Regions from separate parts of the Streptomyces sp. NBC_00876 genome, predicted to be linked through region 1. Evidence: riboswitches for the same ligand, from Rfam matches in the RefSeq annotation. Region 1 holds a riboswitch; the other holds the start of a gene.
What was found. Region 1 has a riboswitch for cobalamin ahead of OG782_RS25310 (ribonucleoside-diphosphate reductase subunit alpha). Riboswitches for the same ligand answer to the same signal wherever they lie in the genome.

Region 1 (4,183 bases):
AAGCCCGGGTCCAGCAGGTTCTTGTTCTTGTCGGTGCTCATTACTGGCAGGCCTCGCAGGACTCGGGGTTTTCCAGGGAGCAGGCGATCGCGTCCGCGTCGGGCGCGGGCGCCTGCTCCGGAATCGGGGCGGCGGACGCCGCACGGGCGATCCGGGTCGCCGGGCGGGAGCGCAGGTAGTACGTCGTCTTCAGCCCCTGCTTCCAGGCGTACGCGTACATCGAGGAGAGCTTGCCGATCGTCGGCGTCTCCAGGAACAGGTTCAGCGACTGGCTCTGGTCGAGGAACGGCGTACGGGCCGCCGCCATGTCGATCAGTCCGCGCTGCGGGATCTCCCACGCCGTGCGGTACAGCGCCCGCACCTCCTCGGGGATCCAGGCGAAGCCCTGGACGGAGCCGCTCGCCTCGCGCAGCGCCTCACGGGTCCGCGCGTCCCATACGCCGAGCTTCTTCAGCTCGTCCACCAGATAGGCGTTGACCTGGAGGAACTCACCGCTGAGCGTCTCGCGCTTGAAGAGGTTGGAGACCTGCGGCTCGATGCACTCGTACACGCCCGCGATCGAGGCGATCGTCGCCGTCGGCGCGATGGCGAGGAGCAGGGAGTTGCGCATCCCGGTCTTCGCGATCCGGGCGCGCAGCGCGTCCCAGCGCTCCGGCCAGTTCAGCTCGGTGTCGTAGTGGTCCGGGTGCAGCACACCGCGGGCGGCGCGCGTCTCGGACCAGGCGGGAAGGGGGCCCGAGCGCTCCGCGAGGTCGCAGGACGCCTCGTACGCCGCGAGCATGATCCGCTCGGAGATCTTCGTCGACAGGGCGCGGGCCTCGGGGGAGTCGAACGGCAGCCGCAGCTGGAAGAAGACGTCCTGGAGACCCATCGCGCCCAGGCCCACCGGCCGCCAGCGGGCGTTGGAGCGCCCGGCCTGCTCGGTCGGGTAGAAGTTGATGTCCACGACCCGGTCGAGGAAGGTCACGGCGGTACGGACCGTGGCGTCGAGACGCTCCCAGTCGATGGTGCCGCCCTCGACGAACGCGCCGAGGTTGACCGAACCGAGGTTGCAGACGGCCGTCTCGCCGTCGTCGGTGACCTCGAGGATCTCGGTGCACAGGTTCGAGGAGTGCACGACGCGGCCCGGCTCGGCGGTCTGGTTCGCGGTCCGGTTGGAGGCGTCCTTGAACGTCATCCAGCCCTGGCCGGTCTGGGCGAGGGTCCGCATCATCCGGCCGTACAGCTCACGGGCCGGCATGGTCTTGCGCGCCAGGCCCTTGGCCTCGGCCGCCCGGTAGACGGCGTCGAACGCGTCGCCCCACAGGTCGACCAGCTCGGGCACATCGGCCGGGGAGAACAGCGACCAGACGCCGTCCGCGTCGACCCGGCGCATGAACTCGTCCGGGATCCAGTGCGCCAGGTTGAGGTTGTGCGTACGCCGCTGGTCCTCGCCCGTGTTGTCGCGCAGCTCCAGGAACTCCTCGATGTCCGCGTGCCACGTCTCCAGGTAGACGGCGGCGGCACCCTTGCGCCGGCCGCCCTGGTTGACCGCGGCGACGGAGGCGTCGAGCGTCTTGAGGAACGGCACGATGCCGTTGGAGTGCCCGTTGGTGCCGCGGATCAGCGAACCGCGGGCGCGGATACGGGAGTACGAGAGGCCGATGCCGCCCGCGTGCTTGGACAGGCGCGCCACCTGGTGGTAGCGGTCGTAGATCGAGTCCAGCTCGTCCAGCGGCGAGTCCAGCAGATAGCAGGAGGACATCTGCGGGTGCCGGGTACCGGAGTTGAAGAGCGTGGGGGAGGAGGGCAGGTAGTCCAGCCGGCTCATCAGCCCGTACAGCGCGGCGACCTCGGCCAGCGCGCGCTCGGAGGTGTCCTCGGCGAGCCCGGAGGCGACGCGCAGCATGAAGTGCTGCGGCGTCTCGGTGACCTGGCGGGTGATCGGGTGGCGCAGCAGGTAGCGGCTGTGCAGGGTGCGCAGCCCGAAGTAGCCGAAGCGGTCGTCGGCGCCGTCGGCGAGCGACTGCGCCACCAGTGCGTCGAGCGCGGCCGCGTGGAGCGTCACGAACTCGGCGGTACGGTCCGCGATCAGGCCCTCGCGGTGTCCGACGGCCACCGATGCGGAGAACGACGTCGCGCCCTGTCCGGCCGCCTCGTCCGCGATGGTGCGGGTGAGGAGACGGGCGGCGAGCCGGGAGTAGGCGGGGTCCTCGGAGATCAGGCCCGCGGCGGCCTCGGTGGCCAGCGAGCGCAGCTCGGCCTCGTCCGACCGGGCGTTGCGGCCGCGCAGCGCGGCGGCGGCGACCCGTCCGGGGTCGGTGTCGGGCAGATCCGCGGTGAGGCCGGTCAGGGTCCGCAGCAGTGCGGTCCCCGGTGCGTCGCTCGTGGTTCCCGTTGACTCGGCCACTGAAACCGGATCGGCTGGCGCGATGGTCACGTGGTGCTCTCCCTCGCTCGGCTCGGGGCCGGCGGGGGAGCGGGGGCAGCCGGGCGGAGCCGGGCCCGGGCAGGGCGGCACTCCGTGCGGCGTCCACCGGCCCATCCACGAGGCCCGGACGTCTGGGCATCCGGATCGGTCGAGCCGGATGCGCTGTCGGCAGGTCCTCGGACTGACGGGTGTGCAAAAGCACACCGAATACACCGTTGCGGGACAGTTCCGGATTCGCACCGGATTTCCCTGCGGCGACAACGAGCACGAGCATACATGTGGGGGCCGCCGGATGAGGCAGCCCCCACATGTTGTGTCGTGCGAGATCTCAGAGCGCTGTCACGGCGTGGGGCGGAGCTCCAGCCGGTACGTCAGCAGCTTGAGGTCATCGATGGGATTCCAGTCCCTCTCGGGGGTCCTGACGAAGCCGAGGCGCTCATAGATCCTATGGGCCGCGTGCATGGACGGCTGCGTCGAAAGGACGATCCCCGTGACCCCCGCGGTGTCCCGCGCGCGCTCGACGCAGGCCCGTACGAGCGCTTCGCCCGCCCCGGCCCCGCGGGCCTCCCGGGAGACCGCGAGCATCCGGAACTCGGCCTCGTCCGGCGCCGCGATATCGGCCCACGGATTGCCCGGCGGGGCGTAGGTGACCCCGCCCAGGACCCGGCCCCGGGCGTCCGCCGCCACCAGCACCCCGGCCTCGGCCGCGCGGCGGGGGACGTCGCGCAGTCTGACCAGGTACGGGTCGTCGGCCCCGTAGTCCAGGAGTCCGTCACCGAGATAGGCCTCGGCGGTGATCTCGCCGAGGAGGGCGTGTTCGGCGGGTTCGACCGGCCGGATCGTTATGTCCATACGCGGAGTCTGCCGCACGCGGGGGCCGCGACCGCAAGGGATTTCCCCGGCACGCGAACGGGCCGCCGCACCCCTGCGGGGAGGGGTGCGGCGGCCCGTGATCCATACGTCCGGGGTCAGTGACCGCCCGGCGCCCCGGCCGTGGCCGGCGGGAGCTCCGTCTTCACGCCCGGGTCGCCCGCGTCCGCCGTGTAGTCGCCCGGTGAGGTCTCGTCGACCCCGGCGGGCGCCTTCACGGCGTTCAGGACGAAGGTGAGGACGACGACCACCACGACGTTCAGCACGAAGGCCGTCAGACCGATGTAGCCGATCTCGCCGAGACCCGGGATCTCCTTGGAGGAGCCGCCGAAGTGCTTCTGGGTTCCGGTGGGGTTCGCGACCCCGTACGCGGCGAGCGTCCCGTAGACCATGCCGACCGCCCAGCCCGCGAGCAGCGCCCAGCGGTGGAACCACCGGGTGAACAGCCCGCCGACCAGGGCCGGCATCGTCTGGAGGATCCAGATCCCGCCGAGCAGCTGGAAGTTGATCGCGACCGTCTTGTCCATGGTGAGGACGAAGGCGAGCGCACCGACCTTCACCAGCAGCGACACCAGCTTGGAGACCTTGGTCTCCTGTGCGGGCGTCGCGTCGGGCTTCAGGAAGTCCTTGTAGATGTTGCGGGTGAACAGGTTGGCCGCGGCGATCGACATGATCGCGGCGGGCACCAGTGCGCCGATCCCGATGGCGGCGAAGGCGACCCCCGCGAACCAGTCGGGGAACATGGTCTCGAACAGCTGCGGGATCGCCAGCTGGCCGTTGTCCACCTTGACGCCGGCGGCGATCGCCATGAAGCCGAGCAGCGCGAGCAGCCCCAGCATCAGCGAGTACAGCGGCAGGATGGTCGTGTTGCGGCGGATCACCTCACGGCTGCGGCTGGAGAGC
Region 2 (4,183 bases), 2.2 Mb from region 1:
AACGGCGAACGCGTCGAGGCGGACGAGGTCCTCTTCGCCACCGGCCGTGCCCCGCGCACCGACGACCTGGGCCTGGAGACGGTCGGCCTGAAGCCGGGCTCCTGGCTCACCGTCGACGACAGCTGCCGGGTCGAGGGCACGACATGGCTCTACGCCGTCGGCGACGTGAACCACCGCGCGCTCCTGACCCACCAGGGCAAGTACCAGGCCCGCATCTCCGGGGCCGCGATCGCCGCCCGCGCCCAGGGTGTACCGCTCCGGGAGGACGACCGCTGGGGCCCCTACGCAGCGACTGCCGATCATGCGGCCGTCCCCCAGGTCGTCTTCACGGACCCGGAGGCAGCCTCGGTAGGCCTCACCCTCGCCGAGGCGGAACGGGCCGGCCACCGGGTCCGGGCCGTCGACCACGACCTCGGGGCAGTGGCGGGTGCCGGCCTGTACGCGGACGGCTACCGGGGCCGGGCCCGCATGGTCGTCGACCTCGACCGGGAGATCCTGCTGGGTGTCACCTTCGTGGGCCCCGGGATCGGTGAACTGCTGCACTCGGCGACCGTCGCGGTCGCGGGCGAGGTACCCCTCGACCGGCTCTGGCACGCGGTCCCGGCCTACCCGACGATCAGCGAGATCTGGCTCCGGCTGCTGGAGACGTACCGGGGTTAGGCACCGCCGCCGGTGCTGTGACCGGAATTGCATTCCGGTCCAGCTCTTCCCCGATCGCCTCGCGCAGCGAGTCGTGCTGCGGACCGAGTGAGTACCGCTGGTCGGTCCACCTGTCGTGGGGATAGAGCCATACCGGCCTTCGCACCAAGTCGGCCGGCTCCCAGTCGAACCGGGGCCATACGTGCGCATGCAGGAACCCGTCGGTATTGCCCAGGATCTCCAGATTGACCCGCCGGAAGGCCGCATCCATGCGACGGGACGCTCGCTCGACTGCTTCTCCGAGTTGATCCATGTCGGACAGGAAGGCCAGCCGCTTTTCCACGGGCAGGTCCGACAGTCTTTCCACCTCGGGATCGTCCACCAGGAGCACTGAGTAGCCCGGGAGGAACTGCACATCGCCGATAGCCGCGAACCCCGCGTTCAAGCGCCGCAGGACTGCGGGGTTCTCGCCTCGCAGGGCACTACCGATCCGGTCCGTCCGCCAGTCATCAACCATGGCCGGAACCTACCCGGTTGCCCTCACCACCCCGCCTGACGATGCCGGGGAAATCACCTGCGACCGGCAGCTGCTCGGTCCGCAAAGGCGGTACGAGCAGGATCCAGTCCCCACCTCGACGAGGAGCCCGACGCGCACCGGGGCTTCTCCGGCTTCTCCCCCGCTCCGTCCGCGGCTCAGGCGGCCGCTTCCGCCGTGAGCGGCCGGCCGCAGCGCAGGTTCCACCGCCCCGACCTGCCACTGAACTCCGTCAGGGTCAGCGGGGCCACATCGAGACGCCAGAATGCCTGCGGCGGCAGGGCCAGCGCCTGAACGAGCGCGGCCCGCACCACGGCAGGCTCGACCACCGCCAGTACCCGCCCCGCGTCACTGTCGTGCAGCGAGTCGAGCCAGGTGCCCGCTCGGGCACACAGGTCAAGCAGCGATTCTCCGCCGTGCGGCGTGGCTGACGGATCGGCCAGCCACGCAGCCACCTCGTCCGGCTCGCGCGCAGCCACCTCCTCCAGCCGTGCGCCGGTCCACCGGCCCAACTCCCAGTCACCGAGGGCGTTGTCGGCAGTCGACCGGAGCCCCAGTGCGTCGGCCGTCAGGGCGCAGCGTCCGGAGGGCCCGTGCAGAATCAGGTCCGCGTCAGGTACCGCCTCCGCCGCGGCCCGGGCCTGCCGGAGCCCGGACTCGTCGAGCGGGGCATCACCCGCGAACCGGGCCTCGCGCAACGCGGCGTTCATCGCCGGTGAGATCAACATCACCCGTACCGTCAAGACCGCTCTCAACTCCCTGAACTGTGGCCACTTGGCCAAGCACACCATGGCATCCGGGGCCCGCGGCCCCCTCGGCGGCACCATGGCGGCGTCCGCGTCCAGGCGGTATGGTCGCGACGACATGACGAGGGTGTGACGGAAGTCCGGTGAGAATCCGGCACGGTCGCGCCACTGTGAACCCGTACCTGTGCGGGAAGTCAGACCCAGCACCTTCGTCTCAGGCACCACGATCGGGACGCGTGTTCCCACAGGAGGTTCTGCCATGGCACAGACTGCTGCCCCCGCCACCGGCGCACCCGCCATCACCCCCATCTCGCTGAAGGCCATTGCCCCTTGGGCGGTCCTCTTCGGCATCGTCATGCTGATCCTGCTCTACTTCGTCGGCGCCGAGCAGGGCGCCACCGCGCTCATCTCCGGCGAAGGCGTGCACGAGTGGGTCCACGACGGGCGCCACCTGCTCGGTTTCCCCTGCCACTGATCCATCCGGCTGATCCAGGGGAATCCCTCATGAACTCCATATCTGTCAGAGCCCTGCTGGTCCGCGGCATGCTGGCCGGCCTCGTCGCGGGTGCGCTCGCGCTGCTCGTCGCCTATTTCCTCGGTGAGTCCCGGGTGGACGCGGCCATCGCCCTCGAAGAGGCGCACAGCCACGACCACGGCGGCGGCGAGGAACTCGTCAGCCGTACCATGCAGTCCACGGCCGGCCTGGCCACCGGTGTGCTCGTCTTCGGCGTGGCCATCGGCGGCATCGCCGCACTCGTCTTCTGCTACGCCCTCGGCCGGATGGGCCGGTTCGGCCCGCGGGCCACGGCTGCGCTGATCTCGGGGGCGGCCCTGCTGGCCGTGTACATCGTGCCGTTCCTGAAGTACCCGGCCAATCCGCCGGCTGTCGGCAACCCCGACACGATCGGCCAACGCACCGCGCTGTTCTTCCTGATGGTGGCCCTGAGCGTGCTGCTGGCCGTGGCCGCCGTCATCCTCGGCAAGCGGCTGGCCCCTCGCCTCGGCCACTGGAACGCGACGATCGCCGCGGCGGCAGGCTATGTGCTGCTGATCGGCCTCTCCTATGCGTTCCTGCCGTCGTTCAACGAGGTCGGAAAGGACTTCCCGGCCACCCTGCTGTGGCAGTTCCGGCTGGCCACGCTCGCGGTCCAGGTAACGCTCTGGACCACCTTCGGTCTGCTCTTCGGCTATCTCACCGAACGACTGCTGGTGCCGAGGCCCGCCGCGGTCACCGCCGGGAACGGAGAGGTGAAGCGGGCCGCCACCGCCGTGGGCTGACCCCCGCCCCACCGGCCGGCCGATTCCGCACCGGCCGGTGCGGAATCGCGGCGCGGACAGGTGCGTATGGTGCGGCGCGGTCACGTGGCGCCGCGCCGGGCGAGTGCGCAACGGCAGAGCCCGCCGGGAGGCCCCCGGCGGGCTCTGCCGCGTACCGTCTCCGGTCACTGCTGCCCGGTGGAGCCGTCCCAGTCGATCCGGTAGTGCTTCAGCTGCGCGTCCTCGTCGACGAGGTGCATGCCGGCTGCGGTCATCACACGTTGAGAGGCGATGTTGTCGAGGTCCGTGTCCCCGTGCACGCAGACGACGCCGCGGTCCCGGGCGAAGTGGAGCAGCGCGCGAAGTGCCTCGGACGCGTACCCCATGCCGCGGGCCGAAGGCGCGAGCCCGTAGCCGATCGTGACGTGCCCCTGCGCGTCGGGCGCCCCGTGGAAACCCATCCCGCCTATGACCAGCCCGTCTTCGCGGCGCGCTATCTCGTACGAACCGAACGGGCTCGGGTCTCCGATGTCCGCGCAGGCCCCGAGGAATCGGGTGGCCGCCGCCCGGTCACCGGGGGAGGGGTACCCGGGAGCCCAGGACGCCCCGTTCGCGGGCGCGCCCGCGATGATCTGCTCGGCGTCGGCGACGCCCATCGGGCGCAGGAGCAGACGGGTGGTTCGAAGTGCATTCATGGTCGAGTGGAGTATCACGGGGCGCCGACGGACCGCACCCGGATATCCGGGTGCGGCCCGTCGGAGAGGCCGGCTGCACGCCGCCACGGGGCTGTTGCCTGCACGCCCCCACGGGGCTGCCGGCTGCGCGCCGCCACCGGGCCGTTGGTTACGCGCTGCCACCGGGGACGGCGGCCCGGACACCGCTGCCGGGGCCGAAGTCGCCGGACAGCGCGGCCGCCATCCGCAGCTGCGTGCCCGCCTCGGCCCGACGGCCCTGCCGCTCCAGCGTGCGGCCGAGCATCAGCCGCGCATAGTGCTCCACGGGGTCG

Region 2: another riboswitch for cobalamin. It lies ahead of OG782_RS34420 (CbtB-domain containing protein); the one in region 1 lies ahead of OG782_RS25310 (ribonucleoside-diphosphate reductase subunit alpha).

What each region holds. Positions count from the first base shown of each region.
Region 1 covers NZ_CP108800.1:5,720,733-5,724,915, forward strand. Annotated here, with positions in the region: gene OG782_RS25305 (ribonucleotide-diphosphate reductase subunit beta) at 1-41, opposite strand, end outside; gene OG782_RS25310 (ribonucleoside-diphosphate reductase subunit alpha) at 41-2,419, opposite strand; cobalamin riboswitch at 2,560-2,691, opposite strand; gene OG782_RS25315 (GNAT family N-acetyltransferase) at 2,750-3,262, opposite strand; gene mctP (monocarboxylate uptake permease MctP) at 3,379-4,183, opposite strand, start outside.
Region 2 covers NZ_CP108800.1:7,871,028-7,875,210, forward strand. Annotated here, with positions in the region: gene OG782_RS34405 (dihydrolipoyl dehydrogenase family protein) at 1-660, shown strand, start outside; gene OG782_RS34410 (diadenosine tetraphosphate hydrolase) at 617-1,156, opposite strand; gene OG782_RS34415 (histidine phosphatase family protein) at 1,333-1,902, opposite strand; adenosylcobalamin (AdoCbl) riboswitch at 2,041-2,134, shown strand; gene OG782_RS34420 (CbtB-domain containing protein) at 2,180-2,395, shown strand; gene OG782_RS34425 (CbtA family protein) at 2,425-3,198, shown strand; gene OG782_RS34430 (GNAT family N-acetyltransferase) at 3,363-3,872, opposite strand; gene OG782_RS34435 (tetratricopeptide repeat protein) at 4,021-4,183, opposite strand, start outside.